Regions from separate parts of the Streptomyces sp. NPDC006365 genome, predicted to be linked through region 1. Evidence: riboswitches for the same ligand, from Rfam matches in the RefSeq annotation. Region 1 holds a riboswitch; each other region holds the start of a gene.
The links. A riboswitch is a leader RNA that binds a small molecule or an ion and turns the genes downstream of it on or off. The one in region 1 is predicted to bind thiamine pyrophosphate.
Positions count from the first base shown of each region.

Region 2: linked by a shared signal. The riboswitch ahead of thiO (glycine oxidase ThiO) and the one ahead of thiC (phosphomethylpyrimidine synthase ThiC) in region 1 are both predicted to bind thiamine pyrophosphate.
Region 3: linked by a shared signal. The riboswitch ahead of ACFYO0_RS33100 (thiamine ABC transporter substrate binding subunit) and the one ahead of thiC (phosphomethylpyrimidine synthase ThiC) in region 1 are both predicted to bind thiamine pyrophosphate.

Region 1 is NZ_JBIAHS010000004.1:386,618-392,229, reverse strand. Features, by position in the region: gene thiC (phosphomethylpyrimidine synthase ThiC) at 44-1,864, opposite strand; TPP riboswitch at 1,857-2,013, opposite strand; gene ACFYO0_RS15015 (YibE/F family protein) at 2,086-3,516, shown strand; gene ACFYO0_RS15010 (SsgA family sporulation/cell division regulator) at 3,547-3,987, opposite strand; gene ACFYO0_RS15005 (IclR family transcriptional regulator) at 4,087-4,890, opposite strand; gene ACFYO0_RS15000 (DUF5326 family protein) at 5,146-5,358, opposite strand; gene ACFYO0_RS14995 (cupin domain-containing protein) at 5,520-5,612, opposite strand, start outside.
Region 2 is NZ_JBIAHS010000007.1:206,822-212,433, forward strand. Features, by position in the region: gene ACFYO0_RS21205 (NAD(P)/FAD-dependent oxidoreductase) at 1-874, opposite strand, end outside; gene ACFYO0_RS21210 (hypothetical protein) at 963-1,310, opposite strand; TPP riboswitch at 1,363-1,476, shown strand; gene thiO (glycine oxidase ThiO) at 1,474-2,670, shown strand; gene thiS (sulfur carrier protein ThiS) at 2,682-2,882, shown strand; gene ACFYO0_RS21225 (thiazole synthase) at 2,886-3,680, shown strand; gene pknB (Stk1 family PASTA domain-containing Ser/Thr kinase) at 4,037-5,612, shown strand, end outside.
Region 3 is NZ_JBIAHS010000015.1:177,863-183,474, reverse strand. Features, by position in the region: gene ACFYO0_RS33110 (ABC transporter ATP-binding protein) at 1-46, opposite strand, end outside; gene ACFYO0_RS33105 (ABC transporter permease) at 103-1,821, opposite strand; gene ACFYO0_RS33100 (thiamine ABC transporter substrate binding subunit) at 1,797-2,882, opposite strand; TPP riboswitch at 2,975-3,079, opposite strand; gene rlmN (23S rRNA (adenine(2503)-C(2))-methyltransferase RlmN) at 3,177-4,322, opposite strand; gene ACFYO0_RS33090 (phosphatidate cytidylyltransferase) at 4,422-5,555, opposite strand; gene frr (ribosome recycling factor) at 5,555-5,612, opposite strand, start outside.

The sequences.
Region 1 (5,612 bases):
GCTGACGGAGAGGGGCCCGACTGAGCATGAGTTCGACGGCTCCTCAGTCCGCCAGCGGCAGGTACACCCTGTTCCCGCTGGCCGCGAACTCCTTCGACTTTTGCAGCATCCCCTCAGCGACTTCCTCGGCCGTCGCCCCCGCAGCAGCCGTACCGCCGAACTGCTCTGTGATGCTGTGGCTGATCTTCATCGAGCAGAACTTCGGCCCGCACATCGAGCAGAAGTGGGCCGTCTTGGCGGGCTCTGCCGGGAGGGTTTCGTCATGGAACTCTCGGGCCGTGTCGGGGTCGAGGGCCAGGTTGAACTGGTCCTCCCAGCGGAACTCGAAGCGAGCATCGGACAGCGCGTCGTCCCATTCCTGTGCACCTGGGTGCCCCTTGGCGAGGTCGGCTGCGTGGGCGGCGATCTTGTAGGTGATGACGCCGGTCTTGACGTCGTCACGGTTGGGCAGGCCCAAGTGTTCCTTGGGCGTGACGTAGCAGAGCATGGCCGTGCCCCACCAGGCGATCATCGCGGCACCGATGCCGGAGGTGATGTGGTCGTACGCCGGCGCGACGTCCGTCGTCAGCGGGCCGAGCGTATAGAACGGAGCTTCATCGCAGATCTCCTGCTGAAGGTCGATGTTCTCCTTGATCTTGTGCATCGGGACATGTCCCGGGCCCTCGATCATGGTCTGTACGTTGAAACGCTTGGCGATCGTGTTGAGTTCCCCGAGCGTCCTCAACTCCGCGAACTGGGCCTCGTCGTTGGCGTCCGCGATCGAGCCGGGCCGCAGCCCGTCGCCGAGCGAGTACGTGACGTCGTAGGCGGCCAGGATCTCGCACAGCTCTTCGAAGTTCTCGTAGAGGAACGACTCCTTGTGATGCGCCAGGCACCAGGCCGCCATGATCGAGCCGCCACGCGAGACGATGCCGGTCTTGCGGTTCGCGGTGAGCGGTACGTACGGCAGGCGCACGCCCGCGTGGACGGTCATGTAGTCCACGCCCTGCTCGGCCTGCTCGATGACCGTGTCCTTGTAGATCTCCCAGGTCAACTCCTCGGCACGGCCGTCGACCTTCTCCAACGCCTGATAGAGCGGCACCGTGCCGATGGGGACGGGGGAGTTGCGCAGCACCCACTCCCGGGTGGTGTGGATGTTCCGGCCGGTGGACAGGTCCATGACCGTGTCGGCACCCCAACGGGTCGCCCAGGTCATCTTCTCGACCTCCTCCTCGATGGAGGAAGTCACCGCCGAATTACCGATGTTGGCGTTGACCTTCACCAGGAACCGCTTGCCGATGATCATCGGCTCGATCTCCGGGTGGTTGACGTTTGCAGGCAGCACGGCCCGCCCCGCGGCGATCTCCTCACGTACGACCTCGGGGTCGACGTTCTCGCGGACTGCCACGAACTCCATTTCCGGTGTGATCTCGCCACGTCGTGCGTACGCGAGTTGTGTGACGGCCGTACTGCCTGTGCCCCGGCGCGGCTGGCGCGGACGTCCTGGGAAGACGGCGTCCAGGTTGCGCAGTCCGCCACGCGGCGAGGTGTGCTTGATCCCGTCGTCCTCGGGGCGGATGGGACGGCCCGCATACTCCTCTGTGTCGCCGCGGGCGATGATCCAGTTCTCGCGCAGCGGCGTCAGGCCCCTGCGGACATCGGTGTCGATGGCTGGATCGGTGTACGGGCCGGAGGTGTCGTACAGGGTGACTGACTGCCCGTTGGTGAGGTGGACCTGGCGGACCGGCACCCGTAGATCGGGGCGCGAGCCCTCGACATATGCCTTGTGCCAGCCGATGGATTTCCCGGCCTCGCCGTTCCCGGACGAGGCTGAGTCCTCGTCCGTCTCCTTGGAGGCAGGCGTGCGTACGTCCTTGTTGGTCATGAGACCTACTCCCTACGCCGGCATTACCCGGTAACAGGTTCAGCGGTCGACGCAGCGGTTTCCGTACGGCGATGTTCCACGTGAAACATCGCTGGGACGGAGGTCAGCGCCCTCTCAGCCCGGTGCTCCGAGCTCCCGCGTGTGCAAAAGGTCCCTCCACGCTAGCGTCATAGTGGGCGCGCTGAACAGTGGGCCCCTTCCGTTCTTGCGATGATCGGTCGGTGACTACAACGCATCAGCCCCCGCTTCCCCCCTCCGAGCCGCCGCACGGGCCCGGCCCCGGCGACAACCACGGCTCTGGTGACGGTCATGGTCACAGCCATGCGCATAGCCATGGCCATGGCCCTCCAGCCCCCGTGTCCAAACACTTGCGCAAGGTCATCGCCGCGGTGCTGATTCCCTTCGCCACGGCAGTCGTCGTAGGCCTGGCCGTGCTGTGGCCCGGCGGCGCCCCACCCCACGAACGCACCGGCGTCGGCTTCGACCGGCAGACGCAAGAGGCCACGGTGACCAAGGTCGACGAGGTGGACTGCAAGTCCGTCAACGCCTCCGGGGGCACCCCGACCGGCGACACCTCGACCGCGGAGGGCTCGTCCGCTCAGCAGCAGGCGACCGGCACCTGCAAGAAGGCGACGGTCCGGGTCGACACCGGCAAGGACAAGGGCCGTACCTTCACGGAGATCGTCCAGCCGGACTCGTCTCGGCAGCTGAGCCAGGGGCAGGATGTGATCGTGGCGTACGCGCCCGACGCTCCCAAGGACCTCCAGTACTCGGTCACCGACGTGAACCGAAGGCTCCCGCTGGCGCTGCTCGCCGGAATCTTCGCGCTCGCCGTGGTCGTGGTGGGCCGGATGCGCGGTGTCATGGCGCTGATCTCGCTGGCCGTCAGCTTCCTCCTCCTGACGTTCTTTATCCTGCCTGCGATCCTGCAGGGCTCGAACCCCTTGGTCGTGGCGGTCGTCGGGGCGAGCGCGATCATGCTGATCGCGCTCTACGCCTGCCATGGACTGTCCGCCCGAACATCGGTCGCGGTGCTCGGAACACTGCTCTCGCTGCTGCTGATCGGGGTGCTCGGCTCACTGTTCATCGGCTGGTCCGCACTCACTGGCAACACGGATGACAACACCGGTCTGATCCATGGCCTGTATCCGAGCATCGACATGAGCGGTCTGCTGCTCGCGGGCGTCATCATCGGTTCGCTCGGTGTGCTCGACGATGTGACGGTGACACAGACGTCGGCGGTCTGGGAGCTGCACGCGGCCAATCCGTCGATGGGCCGACGCGGGTTGTACCGGGCGGGCATCCGTATCGGCCGGGACCACATCGCGTCCGTCGTCAACACGCTCGTCCTCGCGTATGCGGGCGCCGCGCTGCCCCTGTTGCTGCTGTTCTCGATCGCTCAGAGCAGCGTGGGGACGGTGGCCAACAGTGAGCTGGTCGCTGAGGAGATCGTGCGTACACTCGTCGGCTCGATCGGCCTGGTCGCCTCCGTACCGGTCACTACGGCCCTGGCCGCTCTGGTGGTCTCAGCGGACCGCCCCGGATCCGGATCTGAGACGCAGACGCCTACGCAGGCACAGCCTCCGGAGCAGACCCAGGCGGGCGTCAGGACGCCGGTACTCGGGGGGAGGGGCCGCCGCCGCAAGCGCTGAAGCGTTACGGCACCCTGAGCACCGTACGATTCAGCCCGCACTCTGTTCCTCCGCCAGGATGCGGTCCAGGGCCTCGTCGAGATGTGTGTCGAAGTCGGCAAGGGAGTGCTCCTGGCCGAGTGGCACCAGCTTGTCCGTGCGGTCGAGGAACGCCACGAGCGGCACCGCTCCGCAGCGGAACAGCGCCTGGTCGGCGCCCACTTGGAGCCGGATCAGCACATCGCCGAACCCCTCGGAGCCGGCGGGCGCAATGTGCACATCGCCGACCCCACACGGCCGCCCCACCCCATCGATCAGCAGCTCCCGGCCAAAGGCCCAGGTCACCGGGGCATCACCGGGCAGGTGGAAGGTCAGACGCACGGCATAGGGATCACAGGTCGCGTATCGAAGCTCCACCGGAATACGGAAGGAGAGCTCCTCCGAGACGAGAAAGCTCATCATGATCTCTGCCTGTACTACTGACTCGCGCATCGCCTACCCCGCCGTCTGCCGTCGACTGGCCAGGAACCATCCACCTGACACTGCTGGCATCTTGCTGAACGTACACACCAGATCACAAGGAGTGATTTTTCAGATGCTGATAGAGACGGCGAGCGTCCCTGGCAGCCTGCCGATCTCCTTCTGCAACTGCCGTGCCGCGGGCAGCAGTCGGTCCGCCTGGTGAGCGGGCAGTGAGATGGCCATTGAGCCGACCGTGGTGCCCGCGGTGATCGGGATCGCGGCGCAGACTGTCCCCAACGCGTATTCCTGACGCTCGATCACGGGCTTCATGCATCTGGTCCCTTCGAGACGCCGCAACAGAAGGTGATCGTCACGCACCGTGTACGGAGTGATCGATTGCACGGGATATCGGTCGAGGTGGTCGCGACGGGCCTCCTCGTCGAGCTGGGACAGCAGGCACTGACCGATTGCGTGGGCGTGTCCGGTCTCGCGGAAGTCGGCCCATTCCTCGACCGCCGGATTGGCCGGGGTGTCGGCGACACACTGGACCTCGATCTCGCCCTCTCGGTAGACGGCGTAGTACACGGGCACACCGATGGAATCGCGCCACTGGGCGAGCGCGTCGACGACCGTGCTGCGACGTTTCTGCCGGGCAGCGCTGCTGCTGAGTCGCTCGGCCGCCTCGCCGAGGAAGAACAGACCCTTCTCGCGGCGCAGATACCCTTCGTGCGCCAGGGTGCGCAGCAGGTGGTACGCCGTGGGCAGCGCGAGGTGGGCCTCGCGGGCCAGCTGCTTGGCGGGCGCCCCGTGCTCGTGCTGGGCGGCGGATTCCAGGAGGCGCATCGCACGCTGCACGGACCCGATGAGTGTCGTGGGGTGCGGCTCGGTCGAGGGGGCGTTCGGTCCTGGGGTTGCGGTGTCAGCAGTGGCCAAGGGTCACTCCCTAAGCGCGAGGGGGCCACCCGTGCAGGGGTGTCACGGGAGGGGTCTGTGCGCCGCCCGCGGGAATCAACCCCGCGTCGAATTCCGGACTCTAACCGCCCGTCACCGCTCGCGGACGGCCTGCTCCGAAACTTCCCTCCCCCGAGGGAATGGTTGATTCCTTTTATTGCCGACCCGTTGTCGGCAACCCCCGGCGGAAGCCCCTCTGCCCGCTTCCGCCGCGTGCGACCTGCTCCACCAGGCGCTCTACCAGTCGCTTCGTGACGACGAGCTCGCCATGAACTTCCGTACGACGTACATGACTCCGCCGACCAGGGCCACGAACACCAGCACCTTGAAGAGCAGGCCGATCACGAACCCGACAACGCTCGCTATCACGCCGCCGAACACGACCAGAGCGATGACCGGCACCGCGACCCACTTCACCCACCACGGCATCCCCGCGAAGATTTCACGCATCGCCCTTGTTCCTTGTCTCTCTGCCCGCCGCCCCCCTGCTGAGGGGCCGACGAGTCTCGAATGTCCTGCCTTCGATGCTAGGCGCGGCAGGGGTCACGACGGGGGCCCGGCACCCCTTGTCCTCCCCTGATCGTTCCCCTAGGGAACCCTGAGGCGGGACCTCAGCTCTCGGGTGGAGAGAAGACCACCAGAACCCGCAGATCCTCGCTGATGTGGTGGAACTTGTGGGCCACCCCCGCGGGCACATAGACGAC
Region 2 (5,612 bases), on a different contig from region 1:
GACGCTCGCCGTACCTGCGCGAAGGGAAGGAGGCGCAGTCGCCGACCGCGTACACGTCCGGGACGGATGTGCGCAGGTGGTCGTCCGCGACCACCTCGCGATGGGCGCCGAGCTCGATCCCGGAACCGGTCAGCCAGGCGGTGGCGGGCCGCGCCCCGATGCCCACGACGACGGCTCCCGCGGGCAGCCGCGAGCCGTCGTCCAGCACGACCGCCCCGGGTTCGACGTGCTCCACGCGCGCGTGGGTGCGCAGCGATGCGCCGCTGTCCGCGTACCAGGCGGTCATGGGCGTGGCCACCTCGGCGGGCAGTGCGCCGGCGAGCGGCCGGTCGGCGGCCTCGACGACGGTCACCGCGCACCCGGCCTCGCGCGCCGCCGTGGCGAACTCGGCGCCGATCCAGCCCGCGCCGACGACCACGATGTCGTGCTGCCGGGCCAGCACGGGCCGCAACCGCTCGGCGTCGTCCAGGGTGCGCAGCAGATGCACTCCCGGTACGCCCTCCGCGCCCGGCAGCCGCATGGGTTCCGCGCCCGTGGCGATGACCAGGACGTCGTACGGAACGGGCCCCATGGCCGTGTCGAGTTCATGATCAACAGGACGTACGCCTGTCACCTCGAGCCCCAGGCGCAGCTCGATGCCCAGGGCCTCGAAGTCGACGTCGAAGGCGGAGCCCTCGGCCGTGCCGAGCAGGACGGCCTTGGAGAGCGGCGGGCGGTCGTACGGCTGGTGCGGCTCCGCGCCGATCAGCGTCACGGTGCCGGTGAAACCCTGCTCCCGCAGGGCGACCGCGGTCTGCACGCCGGCCATGCCCGCGCCGACGATCACGACACGTCGTCGCGCTGCCCGGCTCCGTTCCCGCGTCTGCTCGTTCACCCGATCACCATAGTCAACTGACGTTGTGTCAGTCAGCGGGAGCGATCAGTGACGTCCTGCACAGCCGTCATGACGTCTCGCACGGCCGTCAGAGATCGTCGGCGAGCTGTTCCACCACGCTCGTCCCGCTGCCCGTCTGCGACTCCCACTCCCAGGTCTCCTCCAGGCGTACGCGCCCGTCGGCGAGCTCGACCACTCGGGACAGGCAGTGCCCCGAGGAGGTGCTGCCGTCCCGCTTCAGCTGCACGTACCGGAAGTCGAGGCGGTCACCCTCACGTGTACCCACCAGGTGGCCGCGTACGACGTCGCCGCCCGCGTACTCGGCCCAGATCTCGCCGTCCTTCTCGTGGTACGAGAAGCGGGTGCGCGTACCGACCTGACCTGGGGCTTGGTCTGCGACCGGGGCGAGGACGAGACCGTCGAGCGAACCGGCCATGCCGTGCGGCTCCCTTACTGAGGTGTGACACGAAGAGTTAGGGTGGCCAACCTAGAGCACTCGCGGGAGTCCGGACGCACCGGACTGAGAGGGAGGCTGGGACGGCCTCCGACCGTACGAACCTGATCCGGGTCATGCCGGCGAAGGGAGGGGCTGGACGCCCATGTCGCGTACATCGCTCGCATCACACGCGTCGTCAAGCACATCCGACACATCCGACGTCCTGATCGTCGGGGGCGGGATCATCGGCCTGGTGACCGCCTGGCGTGCCGCGCAGCGCGGCTTCGCCACCGCACTCGTGGACCCCGACCCCGGCGGCGGAGCGGCCCAGGTGGCCGCCGGAATGCTGGCCGCCGTCACCGAGCTCCACTACGGCGAGCAAACCCTGCTCGGCCTCAATCTGGCGTCCGCCCGGCGCTACCCGGAGTTCGCCGCCGAACTCACCGAAGCGACGGGCCTGGACCTCGGCTACCGCGAGTGCGGCGCGCTGGCCGTCGCGCTGGACGCCGACGACCGCGCCCATCTGCGCGAACTGCACGCCCTGCAAGTCCAGTCGGGCCTGGAGTCGGAGTGGCTCAGCGGCCGCGAGTGCCGGCGCCTGGAGCCGATGCTCGCGCCGGGCGTGCGAGGAGGGCTCAAGGTCGACGGCGACCACCAGATCGATCCACGGCGGCTCGCCAAGGCGCTGGTCGCGGCGTGCGAGCGGGCCGGAGTGACATTCCACCGGGTGTGGGCGGAGCGGCTCAGCGTCGTACGGGACCGAGCCACCGGGATCGTCACCACCGACGGGACCGAGCTGATCGCGGGCCAGGTCGTCCTCGCCGCGGGCAGCCTCAGCGGGCGGCTCGCGGGCGTTCCCGACGCCGTACTGCCGCCCGTACGGCCGGTGAAGGGGCAGGTACTGCGGCTGACCGTGCCGAAGCGGTACGCGCCGTTCCTGAGCCGTACCGTGCGGGCCGTCGTCCGGGGCAGCCATGTGTACCTGGTGCCGCGCGAGAACGGTGAGCTGGTCGTCGGCGCCACGAGTGAGGAGCTGGGCTGGGACACGACGGTGACCGCGGGCGGCGTGTACGAATTGCTGCGCGACGCCCACGAGTTGGTCCCCGGCATCACCGAACTCCCGCTCACCGAGACCCGCGCGGGACTGCGCCCCGGCTCCCCCGACAACGCGCCCCTGCTCGGCCCCACAGAACTGGACGGCCTGCTCCTGGCCACCGGTCACTACCGCAACGGCGTCCTGCTCACCCCCGTCACGGGCGACGCCATGGCGCACCTGCTGACCACCGGTGAACTCCCGGAGGAAGCCCGCCCGTTCACACCCAGGCGCTTCAGTACGGCCCGCACGGAGCAGCCCGTATGAACGTCTACGTCATGAACGTCTTCGTCAACGGTGAGCGGCAGGAGATCGCCGCCGGCACCGCCCTCGACACACTGGTCGCCACCCTCACCGCGGCGCCCTCCGGGGTCGCCGCCGCGCTCAACGAAACCGTCGTCCCGCGCGCGCAGTGGCCGGACACATCCCTCTCCGAGGGAGACCGCATCGAGGTCCTCACCGCCGTCCAAGGAGGCTGAACCATGGCCGACGACCCGTTTCTCATCAGCGGTACGTCCTTCACGTCCCGCCTCATCATGGGCACCGGCGGGGCGCCCAGCCTCGATGTGCTGGAGCGGTCGCTCGTCGCCTCCGGCACGGAGCTGACGACGGTCGCGATGCGGCGCGTAAACGCTTCCGTGCATGGTTCGGTGCTGTCCGTGCTCGATCGGCTCGGTATTCGTGTGCTGCCGAACACGGCGGGCTGTTACACCGCCGGGGAGGCCGTGCTGACGGCTCGGCTCGCTCGCGAAGCGCTCGGCACCTCGCTGGTGAAGCTGGAGGTCATCGCTGACGAGCGCACGTTGCTGCCGGATCCGATCGAATTGCTCGACGCGGCCGAGACGCTCGTCGATGACGGGTTCACGGTGTTGCCCTACACGAACGATGATCCCGTTCTCGCGCGGAAGCTGGAGGATGTGGGCTGTGCCGCGATCATGCCGCTCGGGTCCCCGATCGGGTCCGGGCTCGGAATTCGGAATCCGCACAACTTCCAGTTGATCGTGGAGCACGCGCGCGTGCCGGTCATTTTGGACGCGGGGGCCGGGACGGCGTCCGATGCAGCCCTTGCCATGGAGTTGGGGTGTGCCGGTGTGATGCTTGCGTCTGCCGTCACTCGGGCTCAGGAGCCGGTGCTGATGGCCGAGGCCATGAAGCATGCGGTGGAGGCGGGGCGGTTGGCTCGGCTTGCGGGGCGGATCCCTCGGCGGCACTTCGCTGAGGCGTCGTCTCCTGTGGAGGGAGTGGCTCGGCTGGATCCGGAGCGGCCCGCTTTCTGAGCGGGTGGGGGCCAGGGGGTCCTTTCCCCAAGCCCGCCCCTTCCCGGCTGTATCAGTTTGCGGCTCCGCCGCGTGGGGGGGGGGCTGCGCCTCCAGGCCCCCGGGTTGTATCTCGGCTGCGGCTCCGCGCCCCTTACGGGGCGCGACGGGACATAAACCAGCCACCGGCCTCGGAGACGGTGCCACCGGCCTCGGAGACGGTGCTCCCCTCGCGATCACCGGCCTCTGAGACAATGGTCCCCTCTCGATGATGATCCCGGTCTGACCTGCGGTCTCGTCACAGCTCGGCTGCAGTCCGGCTCCGAATCTCCACCGATCACGCGGCGTTGACAGCCTCGGCTCGTACACTCACCTGCGTGGATACGACCCTTCAGGACCCGTTGGTCGGTCAGGTGCTCGACGGCCGCTACCGCATCGACGCACGTATCGCGGTCGGCGGGATGGCCACGGTCTACAGGGCTGTGGACACCCGCCTGGACCGTGTGCTCGCGCTCAAGGTGATGCATCCGACGCTGGCCGCGGACGCCACGTTCGTCGAGCGGTTCATCCGCGAGGCCAAGTCGGTGGCCCGCCTTGCGCACCCCAATGTGGTGCAGGTTTTCGACCAGGGGACCGACGGGCCGTACGTCTATCTCGCCATGGAGTACGTCGCCGGGTGCACCCTGAGGGACGTACTGCGCGAGCGCGGGGCCCTGCAGCCGCGGGCGGCGCTCGACATCCTGGAGTCGGTGCTCGCCGCGCTCGGCGGCGCGCACCGCGCCGGGTTCGTGCACCGCGACATGAAGCCGGAGAACGTCCTCATAGGGGACGACGGCCGGGTCAAGGTGGCCGATTTCGGCCTCGTACGAGCTGTTGACACCGTCACGAACACGACAGGGTCCGTGCTCGGCACGGTGTCGTATCTGGCCCCGGAGCAGATAGAACACGGCACGGCCGATCCACGGGTCGACGTATACGCCTGCGGAATCGTCCTCTACGAGATGCTGACCGGCGACCGGCCGCACCTCGCGGACTCGCCCGCGGCGGTGCTCTACAAGCACCTCCACGAGGACGTCCCGCCGCCGTCGGCGGAAGTGCCGGGCCTTGCCTACGAACTCGACGAACTGGTCGCGTCGGCGACCGCGCGCACCGCGGATGTACGTCCGCACGACGCGGTGGCCCTGCTCGCACAGGTCCGGGACGCGCGCAGCGGGCTGACCGCCGAGCAGCTGGACGCGGTGCCGCCGCAGGCGCTCGCCGAGGGCCACGACATCGGTGCGGACCGTACGAGCGTGATCCCGCGCTCGCTGTCCGTGCCGCGGCCGCTCCCCGTGAACGAGGACGGCGGCGATCACGGGTTCCAGCACACGAGCATCCTGGCGACCCCGCCTCCGAACGCCCCTTCGCGCCGCCGTACCCGCACCCCACTCCCCCGGCGCGGCGTACTCGCGATCGTCGCCGCCGTGCTGCTGGCGCTCGGCCTCGGCGCGGGCGTCTGGTACATCAACTCCGGCCAGTTCACCAAGGTCCCACCGCTGCTCGCGATGACCGAGGCGAAAGCCAAGGATCGGCTCGAGAGCGCCGGGCTCGATGTGGGACCGGTCGAGCGCGAGTACAGCGACACCGTCGAGCGCGGCACGGTCATCAGCAGCGATCCCGAGGCGGGCGCCCGGATCCGTGACAACGACCCGGTGTCGCTGACGATCTCCAGGGGTCCGGAGACCGTACGGGTGCCGAATGTGGAGGGCTTCAAGCTGGACAAGGCCAGGGCGCGGCTGAAGGACGAGGGCCTGAAGGCGGGCATGATCACCAGGGACTTCAGCGAGGAGGTCCCCTTCGGCTTTGTGATCCGTACGGAGCCGGGTGCGGGCACCACGCGCCGCGCGGGCTCCGCCATCGCCCTCACCGTCAGCAAGGGCAGCCCCGTGGATGTGCCGGAGGTCGTGGGCGACG
Region 3 (5,612 bases), on a different contig from region 1:
CGGTACGCCTCCCGAACCGTACGGTCGCTTCATCGAGCGTGAGCATCGCGTCCCGCTGGAGCTTCGAGTCCCGCTCGTGCATCGCATCGCGCTTAGGCATCGTCAGAACTCCCCCGTCCGGTCGGTGCGGATGCGTTCGAGCAGGAGCAGCGCCACCGCGCACACCACCATCAAGATCGTCGAAAGGGCCATCGCCTGGCCGTAGTTGAGCTCGCCGGCGCGTCCGAGGAGCCGGGCCACGGCGACCGGCAGGGTCGGGTTGTCGGGCCGGGCGATGAAGACGGTCGCGCCGAACTCGCCGAGCGAGACGGCGAAGGCGAACCCGGCCGCGATCAGCAGGGCCCGCCGCACCATCGGCAGATCGACCTCGCGCCAAACCCGCCATGGCGAGGCTCCGAGCACGGCCGCTGCCTCACGCAGCCGTACGTCCACGGCTCTCAGGACGGGCAGCATGGTGCGTACGACGAAAGGGACGCCGACCAGCGCCTGGGCGAGGGGCACCAGGATCCAACTGCTTCTCAGGTCCAGCGGCGGCTCGTCGAGCGCGATCAGGAAACCGAAGCCGACGGTCACCGCGGAAACGCCGAGCGGGAGCATGAGCAGCGCGTCGAAGCCCCGCACGAGACGGCCTGCGTCCATGGGGGTCCCCCCGTTCGAGCGAAGCCGAGAATGGGGGAGGGTGAGCGCGGCGGCCGCGAGACCGCCGATCAGCAGGGCGAGGGCGGTGGCGGCGCAGGCGTACTGCAGTGAATTGCCGACGGCCTCGATGGGCGGGACGAGGAAGACGCCGCTCTCGTCATCGGTCAACGCTTTGTAGTACGCGAATCCGGGCGCGTCCAACGAGCGTTGGACCAGCACGGCCAGTGGCGATACGAGCAGTACGGCGGCGGTGCCGAGGACCGCGGCGAGCAGCGTCCACTGCCCGGCGCCACGCGGCCGTCGCGCGGTCACGGAGGCGTCGACCAGGCGCAGGGCCGTCTCCCGGCGGCGTACCGTCCATGCGTGGACCGCGAGGATCGCCCCCACCGCCACGAACTGGATCATGGTGAGCACGGCGGCGGTGGAGAGGTCGAAGATCTCCGAGGTCTGCCGGTAGATCTCGACTTCCAGAGTGGCGAAGGTGGGACCGCCCAGGATCTGCACCACACCGAAGGAGGTGAAGGTGAAGAGGAAGACCATCAGCGCCGCGGCGGCCACGGCGGGGCTCAGCGCGGGGAGCGTGACCTTGCGCCAGGCCGCGAACCGTGAGGCGCCGAGCACCCGCGCTGCCTCCTCCTGACGTGGGTCGAGTTGCGACCAGAGGCCGCCGACGGTGCGTACGACGACGGCGTAGTTGAAGAAGACGTGCGCGAGCAGGATGGCCCAGACGGTGGTGTCGAGGCGGACGCCCCACAGTTCGTCGAGCAGACCGCCCCGGCCGATCAGGGCGAGGAACGCCGACCCGACGACGACGGTCGGCAGGACGAACGGGACGGTGACGACCGCGCGCAGGATCTGCTTGCCCGGAAAGTCGAAGCGCGCGAAGACATACGCGCCGGGGAGCGCGATGAGCAGCGTGAGCGCCGTGGAGACGAACGCCTGCCAGGTGGTGAACCACAGCACATGCCGGATGTCGGGCTGGGTGACGACATCGGTGATCCGGCCGAAGTGCCAGCCCCCGTCGGCCTCGAGGCCGCGCGCGACGATCGCGGCGACGGGGTAGGCGAAGAAGAGCGCGAAGAACACGACGGGCACGATCAGCAGGGCGAGCCGCGCCGCGTTCTTCCCGGGAGCCGGTGTCATGGGGCGTCCGGCCCTTACTTCAGTACGAGCGACGTCCATGACTTGACCCACTGGTCACGGTTCTTGGCGATCTCCTTGGGCGCCATGACCTCGGAGTCCTCCGCCGGCGCGCCGTACTTCGTGAACTCCTCGGGGATCTGCGCGTCCTCGCGCATCGGGTACACGAACATGTTGAGCGGCATGTCGGCCTGGAACTTCTTAGAGATGAGGAAGTCGATGAGGGCCTTGCCGCCCTTTGCGTTCTCGGCGTTGCTGAGCAGTCCCGCGTACTCGATCTGCCGGAAGCAGGTGCCGTAGGCGACGCCGGTCGGTGCGGTGTCCGGCTTGGGGTCGGCGAAGACGACCTCGGCGGGCGGAGAGGAGGCGTAGGAGACGACGAGCGGCCGGTCCCCCTTCGCCTTCTTGCCGCCGGCGGACCCGGAGAACTCCTCGTTGTAGGCCTGCTCCCAGCCGTCGACGACCTTCACGCCGTTGGCCTTGAGCTTCGTCCAGTAGTCCTGCCAGCCGTCGCCGCCGTATTTTGCGGCGGTGCCCAGCAGGAAGCCGAGGCCGGGCGAGGAGGTGGAGGCGTTCTCGGTGACGAGGAGGTCCTTGTACTCGGGCTTGACGAGGTCGTCGAAGGACTCCGGCGGGGTCAGGTCGTTCTCTTCGAAGTAGGCCTTGTCGTAGTTGACGCAGATGTCGCCGAAGTCGATGGGCGTGACCCGCTTCTTCTGCTGGTCGATCCGGTACTCCGGGGGCAGCAGATCGGAGTTTTTGGCCTCGTACGCCTGGAACAGGTCGTTGTCGAACGCCCGGGACAGCAGGGTGTTGTCGACGCCGAAGAGGACATCGCCCTGCGGGTTGTCCTTGGTGAGGATCGCCTTGTTGAGGGCCTGGCCTGCGTCCCCGTCCTTGAGGACCTTCACCTGGTAGCCGGACTGCTTCTCGAAGTCGCTGATCACGCTCTCGGACGCCGCCCACGAGTCATGGCTGACGAGGGTGACGGTCTTGGACTCCGAGGCCCCTTCCCCGTCCCCGGAGCCGGACGACGTGCATGCGGACAGCGTGACCAGACCGAGCCCGACGGCCACGGCCACGAACTTCTTGGTGGTGCTCACTGGATCCCTCCTGGGGATGACCAGAAGAGACGCGGCCCTGCCCGGCACTCTCGGAGAACTCCCGAGGCTCCCGGGCAGGGCGCAACAGCTGGCTCGAGTGAAGACCGAACTTCCTACCCAGAATGACCTGGGCGAGGTTCAGAGGGTCTGCGGCCGTGCCGCACTCTCAGCGCTGTGGCGCTCCCCTGTCGGATTTTGCAGGTATGAAGGTGTGTACGGAGGTCAGGGTACCGCCTGATCCGCCCGTGCCCACCGCTCGGCGGACGCTGTGATCAGCCCGTGCCCTGACTCCCGTCAGCGCTGGGTGGCCGCGAGCTGTCCGCACGCCCCGTCGATCTCCTGGCCACGGGTGTCCCGGACGGTGACCGGCACCCCGTGCGCGGCGATCGCCTCGATGAAGGCCTTCTCGTCCTCGGGCCGGGAGGCGGTCCACTTGGAGCCGGGCGTCGGGTTCAGCGGGATCAGGTTGACGTGCACGGGCTTGCCCTTGAGCAGCCGGCCGAGCCGGTCGCCGCGCCACGCCTGGTCGTTGATGTCCCGGATCAGCGCGTACTCGATGGACAGCCGGCGCCCGGACCTGGCCGCGTACTCCCATCCGGCGTCGAGGACTTCCCGCACCTTCCAGCGCGTGTTGACGGGTACGAGGGTGTCGCGCAGTTCGTCGTCCGGCGCATGCAGCGAGATGGCGAGCCGGCACTTGAAGCCCTCGTCGGCGAACCTGTGGATTGCGGGGACCAGTCCGACGGTCGATACGGTGATGCCGCGCTGCGACAGCCCGAGGCCGTCCGGCTCGGGGTCGGTGAGCGCCCGTATCGCCCCGACGACGCGCTTGTAGTTGGCGAGGGGCTCGCCCATGCCCATGAAGACGATGTTGCTGAGCCGCGCCGGACCACCGGGACTGTTTCCATTCTCGGGGGACGACCCCCCAGACCCCCCGAATTCGCCGTCCCTGAGGGCCCGCATGCCGTCGACGATCTGGTGCACGATCTCGGCAGTCGACAGATTCCGGTCGAGCCCGGCCTGTCCGGTGGCGCAGAAGGGGCAGTTCATGCCGCAGCCCGCCTGCGAGCTGATGCACATGGTGACCCGGTCCGGGTAGCGCATCAGCACGGACTCCACGAGCGTCCCGTCGAACAGCCGCCACAGGGTCTTGCGGGTGGTGTCCTGGTCGGTCGACAGATGTCGCACGACCGTCATCAGCTCGGGAAGCAGCGCCTCCTGAAGCTTGGCGCGCGAACCGGCGGGGATGTCGGTCCACTGCTCCGGGTTGTGCGCGTACCGCGCGAAGTAGTGCTGCGAGAGCTGCTTGGCACGAAACGGCTTCTCACCGATCGCGGCAACGGCTTCCTTGCGCTCGGCGGGCGAGAGATCGGCAAGGTGCCGCGGCGGCTTCTTGGCTCCGCGGGGGGCGACGAAAACGAGTTCTCCGGGCTTAGGCATGGCCATACAAGTGTCGCAGACATACGAAGAGGGGCTCGCCACCTGTGGACAACGAGCCCCTCACGTATGAACGTGCAGGTCAGCGGCGATGCACAAAGGTCACCCGGAGCCGACGAAGATCACCATCAGCAGCCACACCACCGGCGCTGTCGGCAGCAGGGAATCCAAGCGGTCCATGATGCCGCCGTGCCCCGGAAGCAGCGTCCCCATGTCCTTGATGCCCAGGTCACGCTTGATCATGGACTCTCCGAGGTCGCCGAGAGTGGCGGTGACCGCGACCGCGAAGCCCATCAGCAGGCCCTGCCACCAGGTGCCGTCCTCGATCAGGAACTCCATGAACAGGGCGCCCGCAGCCATGGCGAAGGTGACCGCACCGAGCAGGCCCTCGCGGGTCTTGCCGGGGCTGATGCGCGGAGCGAGCTTGTGCTTGCCGAAGCGCCAGCCGATGGCGTAGGCGCCCGTGTCACTCACCACGGCCAGCGCCAGGAATGTGAGGACCCGCCGCGCGCCGTCGTCGGCGGTGAGCATCATGGCCACGAACGTGGCCAGGAACGGGATGTAGAAGGCCGCGAAGACGCCCGCTGTGACGTCCTTGAGGTAGCCCTCGGGTGGTTCCGTCATGCGCCAGACGAGGACGGCGAGAGCGGTGAGCGCCATCGCCACCCAGGCGCCCTCGGCCCCCCGCACGTATCCGGCGACGACCATCGCCGCGCCGCCGAGCGCGAGCGGCACAAGAGGCGCCTTGATGCTCTTGCGCTCCTGGAGCCGCGAGGTCAGCTCCCACAGGCCGACCACGACGGCGACCGCTATGACGCCGACGAAGACGGCCTTGACGACGAACAGCGACACGACGATCACCGCACCGAGCGCGACGCCGACACCTATGGCAGCACCCAGGTCGCGACCCGCGTTCTTCTTCTGCGGTGCGGACGCCGGCTGTGGGGCGCTGGACATGGGCTCCTGCGGCTGGGGCTGGGGCTGGTGGTGCGACGGAGCCCGGTGCGGCGGCGTCTCGTCGCGGAACAGGGGGCCACCCGCCAAAGCGGCCCCCCGGTCGTCATCCTGGTCTCCGCCATGCGCGGGTACGTCGGGCACGATGGGCATGGGGCGAGTCTGCTGGGCGTTGTGCGCGTCGTACGCGGGACCCGCCGGGGCAGCGCCCTGGGCAGGCCCCTGGTCGGGCGGCCCCCAGTACCCGGCTTGTGGCGGTGCCCCCCAGGAAGAGTCGTTCATCAGACCTCGAGCAGCTCTGATTCCTTGTGCTTGAGCAGCTCGTCCACCTGAGCGACG